DNA from 2 places in the Streptomyces sirii genome. Region 1 is predicted to be linked to the other one. Evidence: predicted binding sites of a transcription regulator. Region 1 holds the regulator's gene; the other holds the start of a gene.
What was found. The regulator HrcA, encoded in region 1, represses chaperone genes, less so after heat shock. The targets are predictions, from matches to a motif close to TTNGCACTCNGNNNNNCNGAGTGCNAA.

Region 1 (10,400 bases):
TTTGCCCGCCTCACGGGCCGTGGCGCGCCATTTGCCCAGCGACTTGGCGGCCCGCTCGCCCTTCCACTGGGTGACGCAACGCGCCGCCGGCCAGGGCACGATGGCGTCCACACCGGTCTCGGTCATCGTCTCGACGGCCAGCTCGCCGCGGTCGCCCTTGGGGAGCGCCTGGACGACGGTGATGACCGGGTCCGGCGGATCGTCGGTGCGCAGCTCCGCGACGGCGACGACGAGCGTGTCCTTGCCCTCGACCGAGGCGACCGTGCCGTAGGCGCCGGTCCCATGACCGTCCGTCAGTACGACCTCCTCGCCGGCCCGCAGCCGCCGTACCGACACCGCGTGCCGGCCCTCGGGGCCGTCCAGGGTCAGCGTGCCGCCGGCCCGTGCCTGCGCGAGCGAGTCGACGAGGAAGACCGGCGCGGTCATGACGCGCCGCTGTTGCCGGGGCGGGCCAGAGCGGCCCGTGCCGCGTCGGTTTCGGCCGCCAGGACCTCGACGAGCTGCGCCGCGGGCAGTTCCCTGGCCAGCCGGTGCCCCTGCCCCGCCCACAGGTTCATGGCCTGCGCGTCGCCCGCCTTGGCCGCGGCCTTGCGGACGGTGGAGGTGAGGTAGTGGACGGCGGGGTAGGCGGCCGGGGCGTACGGGCCGTGTTCGCGCAGGAAGCGGTTCACCAGTCCGCGGGCCGGGCGCCCGGAGAACGCCCGGGTCAACTCCGTATGCGTGAACAGGGGGTTGGTCAGCGCCTGCTTGTGCAGCGGGTTGGCGCCGGACTCGGGGGTGGCGAGGAAGGCCGTCCCCAGCTGCGCCATCGTCGCCCCTGCGGCCAGTACGGCGGCGATCTGCGCCCCGCGCATCAGCCCGCCCGCGGCGATCACCGGGATCTGCACGGCCTCGCGGACCTGGCCGAGCAGCGCCAGCAGCCCCAGCCCCGCACCGGTCCCGTCCGCGTGCGGATCGTCCCGGTGGGTGCCCTGATGGCCGCCGGCCTCCACGCCCTGCACACACACCGCGTCCGCGCCCGACCACTGCGCGGCCTGCGCCTCGGCCGCCGTGGTGGCCGTCACGACGGTGTACGTACCGACCTTGGCGAAGGCGTCGAGGACGGCGCGCGAGGGGCAGCCGAAGGTGAAGGACACCAGCGGCACCGGGTCCTCCCGCAGTATCGCGAGCTTGGCCTCGTAGCCGTCGTCGCTGGGCCCGTCGGTCTCGCCGAGCTCGGTCTCGTACCAGGCGGCCTCGCCCGCGAGCTGCTCGCGGTAGACCTCGACGGCGGCGGTGTCGGCCAGCGAGGGCTGCGGCATGAAGAGATTGACGCCGAAGGGCCGGTCGGTCAGCGACCGCAGCTGTTTGATCTCCTGGTACATGCCGTCGGCGGTCTTGTAACCGGCGGCGAGGAAGCCGAGACCGCCGGCGCCGCAGACGGCGGCGGCCAGCTCGGGACCGGAGCCGCCTCCCGCCATCGGCGCCTGCACGATCGGATAGCGGCAGAGATCGGTCAGTGCGGTGGACATGAGCACATCGTGTCACGGGAAACGCCGAGCCCCCGCACCAGGGGCTCGGCGCGGGTACACGCCTGGGGCGCGCCGGATCGGCCATGGTCCGGAGCCACTCACTCCCGTAGCCCCGGACCCCGGAACCGCCGTGGCCTACCGCCCGTTGAACGCGTCCTTCAGTCGGGAGAACAACCCCTGCTGCCCCGGCTGAAACTGGCCCGTGGGGCGCTCCTCGCCGCGCAGCTTGGCGAGCCGCCGCAGCAGCTCCTCCTGCTCGGGATCGAGCTTGGTCGGGGTCTGCACCTCGACATGGACGATGAGATCGCCGCGGCCGTTGCCCCGCAGATGCGTCACCCCGCGCTGGTGCAGCGGAATCGACTGCCCGGACTGGGTGCCGGGCCGCACATCGATCTCCTCCATCCCGTCCAGCGTCTCCAGCGGGCACTTCGTGCCCAGCGACGCCGCCGTCATCGGGATGGTGACCGTGCAGTGCAGATCGTCCCCGCGCCGCTGGAAGACCTGGTGCGGCAGCTCGTGGATCTCGACGTAGAGGTCGCCGGCGGGGCCGCCGCCGGGGCCGACCTCGCCCTCGCCCGCGAGCTGGATCCGGGTGCCGTTGTCGACACCGGCCGGGATCTTGACCGTCAGCGTGCGACGGGAACGGATCCGCCCGTCGCCCGCGCACTCGGGGCACGGCGTCGGCACGACCGTGCCGAAGCCCTGGCACTGCGGGCACGGCCGCGACGTCATGACCTGGCCGAGGAAGGACCGGGTGACCTGCGAGACCTCACCGCGGCCGCGGCACATGTCACAGGTCTGCGCCGAGGTCCCCGGCGCCGCGCCCTCACCGGTGCACGTCGTGCAGACCACGGCGGTGTCGACCTGGATGTCCTTGGTCGTGCCGAAGGCGGCCTCGTTCAGCTCGATGTCGAGCCGGATCATGGCGTCCTGGCCGCGGCGGGTGCGCGAGCGCGGTCCGCGCTGCGAGGCCGTGCCGAAGAAGGCGTCCATGATGTCGGAGAAGTTGCCGAAGCCCGCGCCGAAGCCGCCCGCGCCGCCACCGCCAGACTGCGACAGCGGGTCTCCGCCGAGGTCGTAGACCTGCTTCTTCTGCGGATCCGACAGGACCTCGTAAGCGGCGTTGATCTCCTTGAACCGCTCCTGGGTCTTGGGATCCGGGTTCACGTCCGGGTGCAGCTCGCGCGCCAGCCTCCGGAAGGCCTTCTTGATCTCGTCCTGCGAGGCATCGCGCCGTACGCCCAGGACCGCGTAGTAATCCGTGGCCACTTACGACTCCGCCAGGATCTGTCCGACGTAACGTGCCACTGCGCGTACCGCTCCCATCGTTCCGGGGTAGTCCATGCGGGTCGGTCCGACCACGCCGAGTTTGGCGACTGCCTCGTCGCCCGAACCGTAACCGACCGCGACGACCGATGTGGACGTCAGGCCTTCGTGGGCATTCTCATGCCCGATACGTACGGTCATGCCCGAGTCCTTGGCCTCGCCGAGCAACTTGAGCAGCACCACATGCTCCTCAAGGGCCTCCAGCACCGGACGGATGGTCAGGGGGAAATCGTGACCGAAGCGCGTGAGATTGGCGGTGCCGCCGATCATCAGCCGCTCTTCGGTCTCCTCCACCAAAGTCTCCAGCAACACCGACAGCACTGTCGAGACCGTGCTGCGGTCGTCCTGTTCGAAGGACTCCGGAAGATCCTGCACCAACGGCGGCACATCCGCGAACCGGCGCCCCACGACCCGGCTGTTGAGCCGCGCCCGCAGGTCCGCCAGCGAGGTCTCGGCGAACGGCGTCTGGCAGTCGATCAGCCGCTGCTCGACCCGTCCGGTGTCGGTGATCAGTACGAGCATCAACCGGGCCGGGGCCAGCGCCAGCAGCTCGACGTGCCGGACCGTGGACCGCGTCAGGGACGGGTACTGCACCACCGCGACCTGCCGGGTCAGCTGCGCCAGCAGCCGCACCGTGCGGCCCACCACGTCGTCGAGGTCGACGGCGCCGTCCAGGAAGTTCTGGATCGCCCGCCGCTCCGGGCTGGACAGCGGCTTGACGCCGGCCAGCTTGTCGACGAAGAGGCGGTAGCCCTTGTCGGTCGGGATCCGCCCCGCGCTCGTGTGCGGCTGGGCGATGAAGCCCTCGTCCTCCAGGGCTGCCATGTCGTTGCGGACGGTGGCCGGGGAGACCCCCAGCTGATGCCGCTCGGTGAGCGCCTTGGAGCCGACCGGCTCCTCCGTCCCGACATAGTCCTGGACGATGGCGCGCAGCACTTCGAGCCTGCGTTCGCTGAGCATTCCCGCGCACCTCCAGTCCGGCCGTCCGCCGTTTCGTTACTCCTGGCACTCACACGGGCCGAGTGCCAGACCCGGAGCCAGTGTACGGCCGGGTAGCACGGCCACGGCAAGGGTGACCTCCCGCGGCGTCCGCCGGATGACCGTCTTCGGCCGATCCGCCGGGCAACGCTATCGCGATGGAGCTAGCGTCTCGGTATGGGCACTGCTTGGGAAGAGGCCGGGTGGGAACAGCTCGGTGACGGTGTCGCCAGGCGCCGGATGCCGGGCTGGGACGAGACGATCGGCGTGATCACCGGGTCGGCCGGCGTCATGATCGTGGACACCGGTGCGAGCATCCGGGACGGCGCGGACCTGCGTCGGGCGATCCGCGGCGTACTGGGCCGGGAAGTGACGCATGTCGCGCTCACCCACCCGCATTTCGATCATGTGCTGGGCACCGCCGCGTTCGCGGGCGTCGAGGTGTTCGGCGCGGCCGGCCTGGGCGAGCTGCTCCGGCGCGGCAAGGACGAGCTGCGGCACGACGCGATGCGCCACGGCGTCGAGCGGGACGCCGCGGCGGAGGCCGCCGATCTGCTGGTCGCCCCGCACCACCACGTGCACGGCCAGCTGACCGTCGATCTCGGCGACCGGCAGGTGCTGCTGGCCAACGTGGGTCCCGGCCACACCGCCCACGACCTGGCGGTCCTGGTGCCCGGCCGGCACGGTGCACCCGAGATCGTCTTCTGCGGCGACCTGGTCGAGGAGTCCGGCGAACCGCAGGCCGGCCCGGACGCGCTGCCCCAGCAGTGGCCCGCGGCCCTGGACCGCCTGCTGGCCCTCGGAGGCGAGGACGCGCGGTACGTCCCCGGCCATGGCGCCGTGGTCGACGCCGCCTTCGTCCGCGCCCAGCGCGACGCCCTGACGGCCCTCTTCGGCGTCCCGCCCTCCTGAGGGCCGGTCTCCGCCGCGATCGGGGCCCGCTGCCTTGGGGCCCGCCGTCTTCGGGTCCCGTCGCCGTGATCTCGTATAGAACAGGCCCATGCAGAGCAAGCGCTACAGCCCCGACCTGACCCCGCCCTGGAAGACGCGGCGCCCCGCGCCCGAGGTGCCGGCCGACCCCGATCTGGTCGTCGAGGAGGTCACCACGGGCTTCTGCGGCGCCGTGATCCGCTGCGAGAAGACCGCCGAGGGGCCCACGGTCACCCTGGAGGACCGCTTCGGCAAGCACCGCGTCTTCCCCATGACCCCGCGCGGCTTCCTCCTGGAGGGCAAGGTCGTCACCCTCGTGCGCCCGCAGCACCGCCCATCGCCCGACGGCCCCGCCCGTACGGCCTCGGGATCACTCGCCGTCCCCGGCGCCCGCGCCCGGGTCGCACGCGCCGGGCGCATCTATGTGGAGGGCCGGCACGACGCCGAGCTGGTCGAGCGGGTCTGGGGCGACGATCTGCGCATCGAGGGCGTCGTCGTGGAGTACCTGGAGGGCATCGACGACCTCCCGGCGATCGTCCGCGGCTTCTCCCCCGGACCTGACGCCCGGCTGGGGGTGCTGGTGGACCACCTGGTGCCCGGCTCCAAGGAGTCCCGCATCGCCGCCGAGGTCACCGGCGAGCACGCCCTGGTCGTGGGCCACCCGTACATCGACGTGTGGGAGGCCGTGAAGCCGTCGTCGGTGGGGATCGCGGCATGGCCCGCCGTCCCGCACGGCCAGGACTGGAAGACGGGGGTGTGCCGGGCGCTGGGCTGGCCGGAGAACACGGGGGCGGCGTGGCAGCGGATTCTGTCCTGCGTGCGGTCCTACAAGGACCTGGAGCCGCAACTCCTCGGGCGGGTCGAGGAGTTGATCGATTTCGTCACGGTCGGCGGGGACGGATGACGCGGCGGGGCCGGGCGACGGCGGTCACGGGTGACGCGGCGGGGACAGGCGGGGCCGGGCGACGAGGTGGGGATCACCCGGCCGGGTGATCAGTCCACCAGGGCCCGCACGACGGCGTCGGCCAGCAGCCGCCCCCGGAGGGTCAGCACGGCCCGCCCCGCCTCGTACGGCGCCGGCTCCAGCAGCCCGTCGGCCAGCGCCCGCGCCGCCGCGCGCGCTCCCGCCGGGGCGAGGATGTCGAGCGGGCAGCCGTCCGACAGCCGCAGCTCCAGCAGGATGCGTTCGACGCGGCGGTCCTCGTCGGCCAGCACCTCGCGCCCCGCGCCCGGGGAGCGGCCCTCGGCCAGGGCCTGGGCGTAGGCGCCCGGATGCTTGACGTTCCACCAGCGGACGCCGCCGATGTGGCTGTGGGCGCCGGGGCCGGCGCCCCACCAGTCGGCACCGGTCCAGTACAGCTCGTTGTGGCGGCAGCGGGCGGCCTCGGTGGTGGCCCAGTTGGAGACCTCGTACCAGGTGAAACCGGCGGCGGAGAGCCGCTCCTCGGCCATCAGGTAGCGGTCGGCGTGGACGTCGTCGTCGGTCATCGGGACCTCGCCGCGGCGGATCCGGCGGGCCAGCTGGGTGCCCTCCTCGACGATCAGGGCGTAGGCGGAGATGTGGTCGGGACCGGCGCCCAGGGCGGCGTCGAGGGACGCCCGCCAGTCGTCGTCGGTCTCACCGGGGGTGCCGTAGATCAGATCGAGGTTGACGTGCTCGAAGCCGGCCGCACGGGCCTCGGCGACGCAGGCCTCGGGGCGGCCGGGGGTGTGCGTACGGTCGAGGATCTTCAGTACGTGCTGCCGGGCGCTCTGCATGCCGAAGGAGACGCGGTTGAAGCCGCCCGCGCGCAGCTCGGCCAGGTAGCGGGGATCGACGGACTCGGGGTTGGCCTCGGTGGTGATCTCGGCGTCCGGCGCCAGGCCGAATTCGTCGCGGATGGCCGCCAGCATGCGGGCGAGGTCGGCGGCGGGCAGGAGGGTGGGGGTGCCGCCGCCCACGAAGACCGTCTCGACCGGGCGCGGGTCGTCGCCCAGCACCTTGCGGGCCTGGCGGATCTCCGCCACGACGGTGTCGGCGTAGTTGTCGCGGGAGGCCAGGGCGCCGCCGGAGCCGCGCAGCTCGCTCGCGGTGTAGGTGTTGAAGTCGCAGTAGCCGCAGCGGGTCGCGCAGTACGGCACGTGCAGATAGAAGCCGAGGGGCCGCCCGGCCGCCCCCGCCAGGGCATGACGGGGCAGCGCCCCGTGCTCGGGCATCGGCTCACCATCAGGCAGTGCGGAAGGCATGGAAACCATTGTCCGTCATGCGGCACGGAGCACGGTCCTCCCGCCGGAACGGCTGGAGAATGCCTGGGGTTCCTGGGGTTCCTGGGGTGCCCGGGGAGCCCAGGGTGCCTGGGGAGCCCGGGGTGCCTGGGGAGCCCGGGGTGCCTGGGGAGCGGCTGACGGAAACGCCCGGTGGGCCCGGCCCGCCTGACGGGAATACCCTCCCCGCCCACCCCGTTGTGGCCCCGCAGGGGGCCCGCGCATCCCCTACGGGATCTGTTCCCACCAGCCTTACGGGAAGCGCCGCCGCCTACGGAACGCCGCCCGCCCCACGCGCCCCAGAAGTGACCGACCGCCCGCCCTACGGCGGACCGCCCGCCGCCTGGAGGACCAGGAGGGCCAGGTCGTCGTCGGGCGGGGTCGGGTCGAAGGCGTGGACCGTGTTGCGGATGTGGTCGGCCAGGGCGGTGGCGCCGAGGCCGGTGCCGGCGGCGAGGGCCGTGGCCAGGCCGTCCTCGTCGTCGAAGAGCCGGCGCCCGGAGCGGCGCTCGGTGACCCCGTCGGTGACGCACAGCAGCGTCTCACCGGGGCAGAGGTCAAACGATTCGCTGACGTACGCGGCGTCCTCGACCACCCCGAGCAGCATCTGCGGTGCCGCGACCACCCGGACCGCGCCGTCCGCGCCCAGCACCAGCGGCAGCGGGTGGCCGGCGCTGGCAAGGGTGCAGCGGGCGCCTCCCGCGCCGCCGGGGTACGGGACGATCTCGCCGTAGAGCAGGGACAGGAAGCGGGCCTGTTCGCCCTCCTCGCGGATCTCCACCGGCGCCTCCGCTCCTGCGCCGGCCGCCGCCACCGCCGCCGCCACCGCCGCGACCGAGTCCGCCGCCTCTCGGGCCATGGTCTTGTTGAGTCGGTCGAGCACCTCCGCCACACCGAACCCGTCGCGGGCCAGCAGCCGCAGCACCGGCCGGGCCAGCCCGGTCACCGCGGCCGCCTCGGGCCCGCTGCCGCAGACATCGCCGAGCGCGAAGCACCAGCGGCCGTCCCCGGCGTCGAAGAGGTCCCAGAAGTCGCCGCCCGCCCAGGCACCCTCGCGCGGCTCGTAGACCACCGCCGACTCCACTCCGGGCACCTCCGCCCGGCCCCGGGGCAGCAGCCGGCGCTGCAGCACCTGGCTGATGCGCTCCTGGCGGCTGTACGCGCGTGCCGTGGCCACCGCACGCGCCACCCGCCGCCCCAGGTCCTCGATCAGGACGACGACCTCGTCGGGGATGCGCGGCAACCCGCCCCGGCCCAGCAGCAGCGTGCCGAACCGGCGGCCGCCGGCGACCAGGGGGCAGGCCAGCGCCGCGCCGCCCGGCTCCGCACCCGGTTCGTCCGGCCAGGGCCAGGGGACCGCGGTGGGCGCGCGGCCCGGCGCGGCGGTGCCGGGCACTTCCGGCGGCTGTTTCTCCAGTGCCGTACGCAGCGAATCGATCCGGCTCTCGCTGCTGTGCCAGACGCGGGCGAGCCGCTGCTCCTCGACGCTCGCCGCGATGCCTCGGCCGGGCGCGCCGCCGTCGCCGTCGTAGAGCCAGACGGCACACCAGTCGGCGAGCCGCGGCACGATCAGCTGGGCGGCGAGCGCGGCGACCTGATCGGCGTCGAGCTGGCCGGAGAGCAGGTCGGAGGCCTCGGCGAGGAACGACAGGGCGCCGGTCTCGACCCGGTCGGCGTCCAGCTCGCGGCGGGTGGCCCGGCGCGGTGCGGGGGCGAGGAGTTCGGCGGCCCGCAGTTCGCGCTGCAGCAGCTGATCGGCGTAGGCGATCTCCGGCTCGGGCCGTGCGCCGGCGTCCGGCGCGTCCACCGGCAGGCGGAACCACACGGTCTTCATCGCCCGGCGGTAGGTGATGCCCCAGGATTCGGCGACCGCGCTGATCAACTGCAGTCCGTGGCCGCCGCTTTCGGAGCTGTCGCCGTCGGCGGTGGCGCTGTCGGCCAGGGGGCCGTCGGACGGGGTGCCCTCGCATTCGGGGCTGCCGGACGCGCTGCGCCGCGCGCGGGCGCGGATCGGCTGTGCCGGATGGCGGTCGGAGACCTCGATGACGACGCCGGGCACGGGGGCCGGGTCGGCCTCGTCGTTCCGCTCGCCCGCCGCCGCCAGCCGGCAACACAGCTCGACGGTGGTGCCCGCGTGCACCACCGCGTTCGTCACCAACTCGCTGACCAGCAGCACCGCTTCGTCCGCGAGCCGATCGGTGAGCCCCTCCGCGCCGGGCAGCCGCTGGGCGGCCCAGTCGACGAAGGCGGCCCGGACGAACTGCCGGGCGGCGGCAGCGGCCTGCGGATCCCCCGGCAGGCCGGCCCGCAGGGAGCGGGCGGCGGGTCCGGCCGCGGGTTGGGCGTCGGCTCCTTCCGTCGTCGTGCGCGTCGCCGTGACGTCGTCGTCCCGTGGAGACGAAGTGGTCGTCCGCATTGAGCAACTCCCGAGCAGCTCCGCTACAGCGCCGGATGCGCCAACGACAGAGTGACAGAACGAGCGCACCCATAAGCACTGAGTCACGGAAGTGGGTGGTCACAGCGGTCAATTCGGCTGACGCGCCGGGGGAGTTGGCCGACGCGCCAAGTGCGCCCGGGGGGACGTGTGCGGACGACTTCAGCAGCAGCCCCCCGTCCCCTACGGGAAGGGGCAGGGGACAGCACGGGAAACGGCACGGGAGACGGCATGGGGGCGGCCTCCCCCACACCGCCCCGGAGCCCGCCCCTACGCCTCCCGCGCCCCCGCGTACATCTCCTCCAGCAGGTCCTTGAACGTCCGCTCCACCACCGGCCGCTTGACCTTGAGGCTGGGGGTCACCTCGCCGTGCTCGATGTCCAGGTCGCGCGGCAGCAGCCGGAACTTGCGGATCTGCTGCCAGCGCTGGAGCCCTTCGTTGACCCGCTCGACGTAGCCGTCGACCAGCTCGCGGACCTGGTCGGTGGCGACGACCTCGGCGTACGACTTACCCGCCAGGCCGTGCTCCTTGGCCCAGCCCATGATCGTCGGCTCGTCGAGGGCGATCAGCGCGGTGCAGAAGTTCCGGTTGGCGCCGTGCACCAGCACGTTGGAGACGAACGGGCAGACCGCCTTGAACTGGCCCTCCACCTCGGCCGGTGCGATGTACTTGCCGCCCGAGGTCTTGATGAGGTCCTTCTTGCGGTCGGTGATCCGCAGATAGCCGTCGGCCGACAACTCGCCGATGTCGCCGGTGTGGAACCAGCCGTCCTCCTCCAGGACCTCGGTGGTCTTGTCCGGCAGGCCGTGGTAGCCCTGCATGATGCCGGGGCCGCGCAGCAGGATCTCGCCGTCCTCGGCGATCCGGACCTCGGTGCCGGGCAGCGGCTTGCCGACCGTGCCGGTGCGGTAGGCCTCGCCGGGGTTGACGAAGCTGGCGGCGCTGGACTCCGTCAGGCCGTAGCCCTCCAGGATGT
Region 2 (10,400 bases), 870 kb from region 1:
GCGGGGACCGAGACCGGGGCCGACGTCCCGGCCTTCTTGCCGGGCCGGTCCGAGTGGCCCTTGGAGGCGCTGTGGCCGTCCTTGCGGGCCGGGGTGAGGCTGTCCGGAGCGGACGCCGCGGCCTGGTAGCCGAGGAAACCGACCACGACGACGGCAGCCGTGGTCAGTGCGGTGACGATCGTGCTGCTCTTAGAGGGCACCGCTGTGCCACCTTTCCGTACGTTCCCCTGCTTCGGGGGCGACGGTAGCAGGGGACGGGGCACCGCCGGCCGCGCCGTAGGCTTGAGGGCGTGCTGCTGCTTGCTCTTGACACCGCCACCCCCGCCGTCACCGTCGCGCTGCATGACGGGACGGACGTCCTCGCCGAGTCCCGCGATGTGGACGCGCGCCGGCACGGCGAGCTGCTGCTGCCCGCCGTCGACCGGGTGCTGCGCGCGGCCGGCCGCAAGCTCGACGAGGTCAGCGACATCGTGGTCGGCGTGGGCCCCGGGCCCTACACCGGTCTGCGGGTCGGCCTGGTGACCGCCGCCACGTTCGGGGCCGCGCTCGACGTGCCCGTCCACGGCCTGTGCACGCTGGACGGCCTCGCCTACGCCGCCGAACTCACCGAGCCCTTCGTCGTGGCCACCGACGCCCGCCGCAAGGAGGTCTACTGGGCGCGCTACGCCGACGCCCGTACGCGCCTGACCGAACCGGCCGTCGACCGCCCCGCCGACATCGCCGACCAGGTGGCCGGCGTCCCGGCCGTGGGCGCGGGCGCGGTGCTCTACGACGGCGTCTTCACCGGTCTGCGGCGCGAGGCGCCCGAGCACCAGTCCGCCGCGGCGCTCGCCGCGCTGGCCGCGGAGAGACTGGCCGCGGGCCAGGAGCTGCTGCCGCCGCAGCCGCTGTATCTGCGCCGCCCGGACGCCCAGGTGCCCGCCAACTACAAGGTGGTCACCCCGAAGTGACGGCCGGCCCCTCACCCGACCACCGCCCCTCAACGGCGCCACTGCGCGGCGGCAGCCCTGAACCTGCTGCGCTGCGCGAGATGCGCTGGTGGGACATAGCGCCGGTGCTGGAGCTGGAGCGCGAGCTCTTCCCCGAGGACGCCTGGTCGGCCGGCATGTTCTGGTCGGAGCTGGCCCACGCCCGCGGGGATTTCGCCACCCGCCGCTACCTCGTCGCCGAACTGGAGGTGCCGCCGCGCAGCGGCGCCGATGAGGGGCGGAGGTCGGGTGACGGGCGGGAAGGCCGGATCGTGGGCTACGCCGGGCTGGCCGCCATCGACGGCACCGGCGACGTCCAGACCATCGCCACCGCCCGCGACCAGTGGGGCAGCGGCCTCGGCGCCCGGCTGCTGACCGAACTCCTCGGCGCCGCGACGGACTTCGAGTGCCATGAGGTGCTGCTGGAGGTGCGGGTCGACAACCTCCGCGCCCAGCGCCTCTACGAGCGCTTCGGCTTCGAGCCGATCGGCTTCCGCCGCGGCTACTACCAGCCCGGCAACGTCGACGCCCTCGTGATGCGCCGTACCACCCAGACCTCCTCCGAAGCACCCTCCGTACAAGGAACTTGAGAATCATGGCTGACTCACGCGGCGGACCGCTCGTCCTCGGCATCGAGACCTCCTGCGACGAGACCGGTGTCGGCATCGTCCGCGGCCACACGCTGCTGGCCGACGCGGTCGCCTCCAGCGTCGACGAGCACGCGCGCTTCGGCGGAGTGGTGCCGGAGGTGGCCTCCCGGGCCCATCTGGAGGCGATGGTCCCCACCATCCAGCGGGCGCTGAAGGAGGCCGGGGTCGCGGCGAGCGATCTGGACGGCATCGCGGTCACCGCCGGACCGGGCCTGGCCGGTGCGCTGCTGGTCGGCGTCTCGGCCGCCAAGGCGTACGCCTACGCGCTCGGCAAGCCGCTCTACGGCGTCAACCACCTCGCCTCGCACATCTGCGTCGACCAGCTCGAACACGGCCCGCTGCCGGAGCCCACGATGGCCCTGCTGGTCTCCGGCGGCCACTCCTCCCTCCTGCTGGCCCCCGACATCACCTCCGACGTGCGGCCGCTGGGTTCGACGATCGACGACGCGGCGGGCGAGGCCTTCGACAAGGTCGCGCGGGTGCTGAACCTCGGCTTCCCGGGCGGCCCGGTCATCGACCGCTACGCCCGCGAGGGCGACCCCGAGGCGATCCGCTTCCCGCGCGGTCTGACCGGCCCCCGCGACCCGATCTACGACTTCTCCTTCTCCGGCCTGAAGACGGCCGTGGCCCGCTGGATCGAGGCCAAGCGGGCGGCCGGCGAGGAGGTCCCGGTCGCGGACGTCTCGGCGTCCTTCCAGGAGGCGGTGGTCGACGTCCTGACCCGCAAGGCCGTACGGGCCTGCAAGGACAACGGTGTGGACCACCTGATGATCGGCGGCGGGGTCGCGGCCAACTCCCGGCTGCGGGCGATGGCCCAGCGCCGCTGCGAGGACGCCGGGATCACCCTGCGGGTGCCGCGGCCCAAGCTGTGCACCGACAACGGCGCGATGGTCGCCGCCCTGGGCGCGGAGATGGTGGCGCGCGGGCGCGCGGCCTCGCACTGGGACCTGTCCGCGGACTCCTCGCTCCCGGTCACCGAACCGCATGTGCCGGGGCAGCCGGCCGAGGACGACCACGGTCACGGCCACAGCCATGATCACGTCCACGAGACGAGCAAGCGGAACCTCTACCCGTGAGCATCTTCTGAGGATCGGTGACAAGGTCCGCCTCCCCCGGACCCGCGCCCGCCCCGAGGTCTTACCCTGGAGCGGCACCGGGCGCGCGCGTGGGGAGGCGGCAGGCTGTGGACTGGTTCTGGTGGGTCTTCATCTTCTTCATGGCGGGTGGCTTCGCGAAGGTCGCCGACACCGCCCGTACGGCGCTGCGCACCCGCCACGAGCGCAAGATGGAGCGCCTGGAGACCGCGCGTGCGGAACGTCAGGAGCTGGCGGCCGCCCAGAAACCGCCGGAGCCGGTGTGCGGCTGCACCCACCACCTCGCCAAGCACGACAAGAAGGGCAAGTGCCATGAGCGGGTGGAGGTCGCGGTGGCCTGGGACGCCGACCACAAGCCGGTCCAGTACGAGGCCGGCCAGTGCACCTGCCAGCAGTACGTCGGCCCGCAGCCGCTCTCCCAGATCTACGCCGAGGACCTCACCGACCTGGCGTGAGTGACGGCCCGGGCGCGTCCGCGGGGTGCCCCAGCAGCATGGTGGGGGCGCCGGCGACCCGGGTGAGGAAGATCGTGCAGGAGTTGCCGCCGCCGCCCAGCTTCAGCTTCCTGCGCAGCTCCTCGGGCTCGACCGCCGAGCCGCGCTTCTTGATCACCGCGGTGCCGACACCCCGCTCGCGCAGCAGCGCCTTGAGCTTCTTGACGTTGAACGGCAGTACGTCGGTGAGCGCATAGGCGGTCGCGTACGGGGTGGCCGTCAGCCGGTCCGCGGTGATGTACGCGATCGTCGGGTCGATCAGCCGCCCGCCGAGTTGTTGGGCGACATCGGCCACGAGGTGGGCGCGGATGACCGCGCCGTCCGGTTCGTAGAGCCAGTCCCCGACCGGACCCGGCTCGGGGTCCGGCAGGCCGGTGCCCAGCAGGGAGTCGCCGGCCGGCAGCAGGGTGGCGCGGCGGCCGCCGGGCATCGGAGCGGGGGTGCCGCCGGGGGACCGGGCGAACCACACCACCGCCTCCTTCACCTCGCCCGCGTCGGAGATCCACTCCGTCTCGGCGTCCTCGGGAAGCGCGTCGTGCGGCACCCCCGGCGCGATCTTCAGCGCCGCGAACGGGGCCGTACGGGCCGCCTCGACGGCCCAGGACAGCGGCGGCGAGTACGCCTCCGGATCGAAGATCCGCCCACCCCGGGCTTTACTGCGCCGCGCCGGATCCACGAACACCGCGTCGTATCCGGCGGTGTCCACCTCCGCCACGTCCGCGCAGCGCACCTCGATCAGCTCCGCGAGCCCCAGCGCCTCGGCGTTCGCCCGCGCCGCCGCGCAGGCCAGCGGGTCGCGGTCGACGGCCAGTACGCGGATCCCGGCGCGGGCCAGCGCGATCGCGTCGCCGCCGATGCCGCAGCACAGGTCGGCCAGTGAACGCACGCCCAGCGCGGCGAGCCGGGCGGCGCGGTGGGCGGCGACCGCGGTACGGGTGGACTGCTCGACGCCGTTGGGCGTGAAGTACATCAGCCGCGCGTCCGCCCCGAACTTGGCCGCCGCGCGCTGCCGCAGCCGGGCCTGGCCGAGCGCGGCGGAGACCAGCGGGGCGGGGTGGTCGCGGCGCAGCCGGGTCGCGGCCGCCAGCTCGTCCGCCGGGTCGTGGTCGCGCAGTTCGGCCAGCAGTGCCTGCCCCTCGGGGGCCAGCAGCGCGGAGAAGGTGTCGAGGTCGGTCACCTGCACCATTGTGGTCCAGGCGAGGTGCGGTGCCGGACACCGCAGGCCCACGGAGACCGCACAGACACGCCCTACGCCGCCCGGCGGCCGCGCCGTCCCCGGCGTGGCCGGTCCTGGCCCGCGCCCTCCGGCTCGCGGCGGCGCTGTGCATGGTCGCTGATCCGCAACAGCAGTGCCACCATCACCCAGTTCGCGACCAGCGACGAGCCGCCCTTGGCCAGGAACGGCAGGGCCTTGCCGGTCAGCGGGATCAGGCCGGTGACGCCTCCGGAGACGACGAAGACCTGGAGCAGCAGCGCCCCGGCGAGCCCGACCGCGAGCAGCTTGCCGAACGGGTCGCGGGCGGTCAGCCCCACCCGCAGCCCGCGCTGCGCGAGCAGCACGTACAGCATCAGCACCGCCATCACCCCGGCCAGGCCCAGCTCCTCGCCGACGGTGGTGAGGATGAAGTCGCTGTTGCCCGCGAAGCCGATCAGCTCGGGGTGGCCCTGGCCCAGGCCGCTGCCGCCGATGCCGCCGCTGCCGAAGCTGAACATCGCCTGGCCGAGCTGGTCGGACATGCCCTCCGCACGGCCTTCCTTGGTGAAGGCCCGCATGGGGTCCAGCCAGGCCGTGACCCGGCCGTGGACGTGCGGCTCCAGGGAGCCGACGACGGCCGCGCCGACCGTGGCCATCAGCAGGCCGCACAGCACCCAGCTGGCGCGGTCGGTGGCCATGTAGAGCATGATCACGAAGACGCCGAAGAAGATCAGCGAGGTGCCCAGGTCCCGTTCGAAGATCAGCACCAGCAGGCTGATCGCCCAGATCGTGAAGATCGGCCCGAGCTGCCGTCCCGGGGGCAGCTGGACGCCCATGACGCGGCGTCCGGCCAGCGCCAGCGCATCGCGGTTGACGGTGAGGTAGCCGGCGAAGAACACCGAGATCATGATCTTCACGAACTCACCGGGCTGCAGCGACAGCGGTCCGAGCAGGATCCAGCGCTTGGCGCCGTACATGTCGGCGCCGAAGAAGGCCGGCGCCATCAGCAGTACAAGGGCGACCGCCATCGTCAGATAGATATAGCGCTGGAGGATGCGGTGGTCGCGCAGCACCAGCAGGATGGCGATGCAGACCGCCACCCCGATCACCGTCCACACCAGCTGGCCGCTCGCCGCCTCGGCGATCTTCAGACGCGGGGTCTGCGCGTAGGTGATGTCCAGCCGGTGCAGCAGGATCAGGCCGATCCCGGTCAGCAGGGTCGCCAGCGGCAGGATCAGCGGATCGGCGCGCGGGGCGAAGCGGCGCAGGACCAGATGCGGCACCAGAGCCACGAAGAGCATGCTGACGGCGAAACCGGCCAGGCCGCCGGGCAGCCGGCCGGTCATCGACAGACCGGTGTAGGCGTAGCCGAAGACGGCGATCAGCACGACCAGGGCGAGCAGCCAGGCCTCGGTCCGGCGGCGGTCCGGTGCCCGTTCGAACGCGGCGAACGTCATGGTGCGCTCGGCGTCGCTCTCCGGCTCCCCGGCCGGCCGGGGAGCGCTGGTCAGTCCACGCACGGGTTCCTCCGCCTTCGATGATCAGGGTCGCGGACCGGTCCGGGCTGATCCACAGGGCACGCCGGGCCCGGTTCGCGGGCCCGGCAGTCGGGGAAGTAGACGAGGTGGCCCGGGGGGTGGTTGCCAAGAAACGGGAAGGTGTGTCCGATTTGGCAGGGAACCCGCCCCCGGCGCCGGACCCGTTGGCCGCGGCGCGGTCAACCGGCGTCATGGAACCCGCCCCCGGCGCGCTGGCACTCCGCTTGACCGAGTGCTAACCGCGTCATAGTCTCGGCGTTGGCACTCTCCAGTGGGGAGTGCCAAACACAGCGACGGGCAGGTCCGGCACCCGCGACGACGGATCCACCTGGTCGCCACCTCAGACAGTTAACCCCGTGAGATCTCCGAAGGGGGAGGTCGGATCGTGACGACCGCCAGCTCCAAGGTTGCCATCAAGCCGCTTGAGGACCGCATTGTGGTCCAGCCGCTCGACGCCGAGCAGACCACGGCCTCGGGCCTGGTCATTCCGGACACCGCCAAGGAGAAGCCCCAGGAGGGCGTCGTCCTGGCCGTGGGCCCGGGCCGCATCGAGGACGGCAAGCGCGTCGAGCTCGACGTCACCGTTGGTGACATCGTTCTCTACAGCAAGTACGGCGGCACCGAGGTGAAGTACAACAACGAGGAGTACCTCGTTCTCTCGGCCCGCGACGTGCTCGCGATCGTCGAGAAGTAAGTCACCAAGAATTGCCGTGATCTGCGCCCCTGGTTCCCGCGTCTAAACAACCCGGGGCAGGGGCGCAGTTCGTTTGACCCAGCGGTCCCCACTGCGTGCCGAGGATCGCAATGAGAGGACTTGAAGCACCCCATGGCGAAGATCCTGAAGTTCGACGAGGACGCCCGTCGCGCCCTTGAGCGCGGCGTGAACAAGCTTGCCGACACGGTGAAGGTGACGATCGGTCCGAAGGGCCGCAACGTCGTCATCGACAAGAAGTTCGGTGCCCCCACCATCACCAACGACGGTGTCACCATCGCCCGTGAGGTCGAGGTCGACGACCCGTACGAGAACCTGGGCGCCCAGCTCGTCAAGGAGGTGGCGACCAAGACCAACGACATCGCGGGTGACGGCACCACCACCGCCACCGTGCTGGCCCAGGCGCTGGTCCGCGAGGGCCTGCGCAACGTCGCCGCGGGCGCTTCCCCGGCCGCCCTGAAGAAGGGCATCGACGCCGCCGTGCAGGCCGTGTCCGAGGAGCTCCTCGCGACCGCCCGCCCGATCGACGACAAGGCCGACATCGCCGCCGTCGCCGGCCTGTCCGCGCAGGACAAGCAGGTCGGCGAGCTGATCGCCGAGGCGATGGACAAGGTCGGCAAGGACGGTGTGATCACCGTCGAGGAGTCCAACACCTTCGGTCTGGAGCTGGACTTCACCGAGGGCATGGCCTTCGACAAGGGCTACCTCTCGCCGTACATGGTCACCGACCAGGAGCGTATGGAGGCCGTCCTCGAGGACCCGTACATCCTGATCCACCAGGGCAAGATCGCCTCGATTCAGGACCTGCTGCCGCTGCTGGAGAAGGTCATCCAGGCGGGTGGCTCCAAGCCGCTGCTGATCATCGCCGAGGACGTCGAGGGCGAGGCCCTGTCGACCCTGGTCGTCAACAAGATCCGTGGCACCTTCAACGCCGTGGCCGTCAAGGCCCCCGGCTTCGGTGACCGCCGCAAGGCGATGCTCGGCGACATGGCCACCCTCACCGGTGCCACCGTCATCGCCGAGGAGGTCGGCCTCAAGCTCGACCAGGCCGGTCTGGACGTGCTGGGCTCCGCCCGCCGCGTGACCGTCACCAAGGACGACACCACCATCGTCGACGGCGGCGGCAACGCCGAGGACGTCGCCGGTCGCGTCGCCCAGATCAAGGGCGAGATCGAGACCACCGACTCCGACTGGGACCGCGAGAAGCTCCAGGAGCGCCTCGCCAAGCTCGCCGGTGGCGTCTGCGTCATCCGTGTGGGTGCGGCCACCGAGGTCGAGCTCAAGGAGAAGAAGCACCGTCTGGAGGACGCCATCTCCGCGACCCGCGCCGCGGTCGAGGAGGGCATCGTCTCCGGTGGTGGCTCCGCCCTGGTGCACGCCGCCAAGGTGCTGGAGGGCAACCTCGGCAAGGAGGGCGACGAGGCCACCGGTGTCGCCGTCGTCCGCCGCGCGGTCGTCGAGCCGCTGCGCTGGATCGCGGAGAACGCCGGCCTCGAGGGCTACGTCATCACCGCGAAGGTCGCCGAGCAGGACAAGGGCCAGGGCTTCAACGCCGCCACCGGCGAGTACGGCGACCTGGTCAAGGCCGGCGTCATCGACCCGGTCAAGGTCACCCGCTCCGCCCTGGAGAACGCCGCGTCGATCGCCTCCCTGCTGCTCACGACCGAGACCCTGGTCGTCGAGAAGCCGGCCGAGGAGGAGTCGGCCGAGGCCGGCCACGGTCACGGGCACGCGCACTGACGCATAGCCGCGCAGCCGGCTGATCGCCGGCGGTAGCCGCTGGAAGGCTCCTGTTCCCGCTCATGAGCGGTGGGAACGGGAGCCTTCTCGCGTGCTGGCGGAAGCCGCGCGGCCGGCACGCTCCGGTCAGACCGCGCCGAGCTGCCGCATCAGGCCCAGGACGTCGTAGTGCCACCAGCCTTCCTGGACCACTCCGTCATGGAACCGGAAGGTCGTGGTGCCGGTCATGGTGCACTTCCGGCCGGTCGGCTCGACGCCCATGAACGCGCCCTGGTGCGTGCCGTACCAGGTCCACCGGGTCACCACGTCGTCGCCCTGGGCGATCTGGGATTCCAGGTTGAACGTGAAGTCGAAGGCGGCGCGCCATCCGGTGACATCGCGCCGCAGCGCGTCGGACCCGATCACGGTCTCCTCCTCCTTGAAGACGTCGTGGTCGCGGTAGTCGGACGCGAACACCTCGTCGATGGCGTCGAGGTTGCCCCCGGTGGCGATCTCGTGGAAGAACCGGCGGGCGGTTGCGGTGTTCAACTGCTCGTCCCGGACGACGTCGAGGTCGGTGAAGGACGGCATCCCGTCGCAGAGCGCCACCATCTCCTGGAAGATCCGGTCGGTCTCCGGGAGGTGGGAGTTCTTCACCGCCTCCTCGTGCGAGGGGAATTCGACGATCTCGACGTAGTGGGAGGCGTCGGACCGGTCCTTGCCGATGACGCTGTGGGTGGCGGTCCGCTTGCCCTTGGTCTGCTCGACCCATTTGTCCATGAGTTCGTTCATGCCGTCCGGCCGCTCGGTCCGGTAATCGATTATCTGTACGAATTTCATGGCGCCTCCCGGGGTGGGTGGGACGCGTCCATTTTAGTGAGGAATGCGGCGTATCGTGCGGTCAGGCCGAGTGGTCCTGGCCCGCCGGGTGCACCGGGTCCGCGAACGGCAGGCCGGCCGCGAACCGCGCCACCTCGTCCAGCGCCCGGTCGGCCAGCCGGTGCAGTTCGCCGCCCAGGGAACCGGCGATATGCGGCGTGAGCAGGACGTTCGGGAGGTCGTACAACGGGGATTCGGGGGACGGGAGTTCGGGGTCGGTGACGTCCAGGACCGCGTGCAGCCGGCCGGGCACCAGCTCGGCGAGCAGCGCCGCCTCGTCGACGAGCGAGCCCCGGGCGGTGTTGATCAGGGTGGCGCCGTCCGGCATCAGCGCCAGCTCGCGGGCGCCGAGCAGATGGCGGGTGGCGGGCAGCTCGGGGGCGTGCACGGTGACGATGCCGCTGTCGGCGCAGAGCGTGTCGAGGGGGACCTGCGCCACCCCCAGCCGGGCGGCCTCGGCGGCGTCGACGTACGGGTCGTACAGCAGGACGCGCAGGTCGAAGGGGCGCAGGAGTTCGATGAGGCGGCGGCCGATGCGGGAGGCGCCGACGACGCCGACGGTGCGGTGGTAGTTGCCGGCGCCGGACAGCTCGTGCTGCCAGTCGTGCGGGGCGCGCAGGGTCCGGTAGCGGTGGGCGGTGTGCAGCACCCGCTTGTTGGCGAAGAGGATCGCGGCGAGGGTGAACTCGGCGACCGGCAGCGCGTTGACCGCGGCCACCGAGGCGACCGCGATGCCGCGCTGCCAGCAGGCGTCGGTGATGTGGTGCTTGACCGAGCCGGCGGCGTGCACGACGGCCCGCAGCCGTGGTGCGGCGGCCAGCACGCGGTCGGTCAGCGGCGGCGCGCCCCAGCAGGTCAGCAGCAGCTCGGCGTCGGCGAGGGCGGCGGCGACGGCGGGCGCGGGGTCGGCGAACTCGTGGGCGACGAGACGGGAGTCGGTATGGGCGAGGGCCGCGAGGCGGGAGTGGTGACGGGCGTCGAGGAGCCGCTCGGCGATACCGGGGCCCATCGACAGCAGCACCTTCGGGCGCCTCGCCGGGCGCTCGGCCGTCCCGACGGGGGGTGGCGTGGTCATGTGTTCTCCTTCGTACTCCCTTGACGCCCGGTCAGCCGTACCCGAAGGATGCCCCGGCGGCCGGCCGTCATCCTCC

Region 2: a site for HrcA is predicted at 6,152-6,178, ahead of groES (co-chaperone GroES). Genes of this name have one in related genera too.

What each region holds. Positions count from the first base shown of each region.
Region 1 is NZ_CP147982.1:3,257,723-3,268,122, forward strand. It holds gene WAB15_RS14740 (16S rRNA (uracil(1498)-N(3))-methyltransferase) at 1-426, opposite strand, end outside; gene WAB15_RS14745 (nitronate monooxygenase) at 423-1,511, opposite strand; gene dnaJ (molecular chaperone DnaJ) at 1,647-2,780, opposite strand; gene hrcA (heat-inducible transcriptional repressor HrcA) at 2,781-3,797, opposite strand; gene WAB15_RS14760 (MBL fold metallo-hydrolase) at 3,993-4,727, shown strand; gene WAB15_RS14765 (DUF3097 domain-containing protein) at 4,816-5,649, shown strand; gene hemW (radical SAM family heme chaperone HemW) at 5,739-6,971, opposite strand; gene WAB15_RS14775 (SpoIIE family protein phosphatase) at 7,312-9,405, opposite strand; gene WAB15_RS14780 (AMP-dependent synthetase/ligase) at 9,694-10,400, opposite strand, start outside.
Region 2 is NZ_CP147982.1:4,130,545-4,140,944, reverse strand. It holds gene WAB15_RS18410 (hypothetical protein) at 1-200, opposite strand, end outside; gene tsaB (tRNA (adenosine(37)-N6)-threonylcarbamoyltransferase complex dimerization subunit type 1 TsaB) at 291-950, shown strand; gene WAB15_RS18400 (GNAT family N-acetyltransferase) at 947-1,558, shown strand; gene tsaD (tRNA (adenosine(37)-N6)-threonylcarbamoyltransferase complex transferase subunit TsaD) at 1,564-2,694, shown strand; gene WAB15_RS18390 (hypothetical protein) at 2,802-3,167, shown strand; gene WAB15_RS18385 (THUMP-like domain-containing protein) at 3,151-4,392, opposite strand; gene WAB15_RS18380 (FtsW/RodA/SpoVE family cell cycle protein) at 4,455-5,858, opposite strand; gene groES (co-chaperone GroES) at 6,325-6,633, shown strand; gene groL (chaperonin GroEL) at 6,766-8,391, shown strand; gene WAB15_RS18365 (ester cyclase) at 8,518-9,210, opposite strand; gene WAB15_RS18360 (hydroxyacid dehydrogenase) at 9,272-10,324, opposite strand.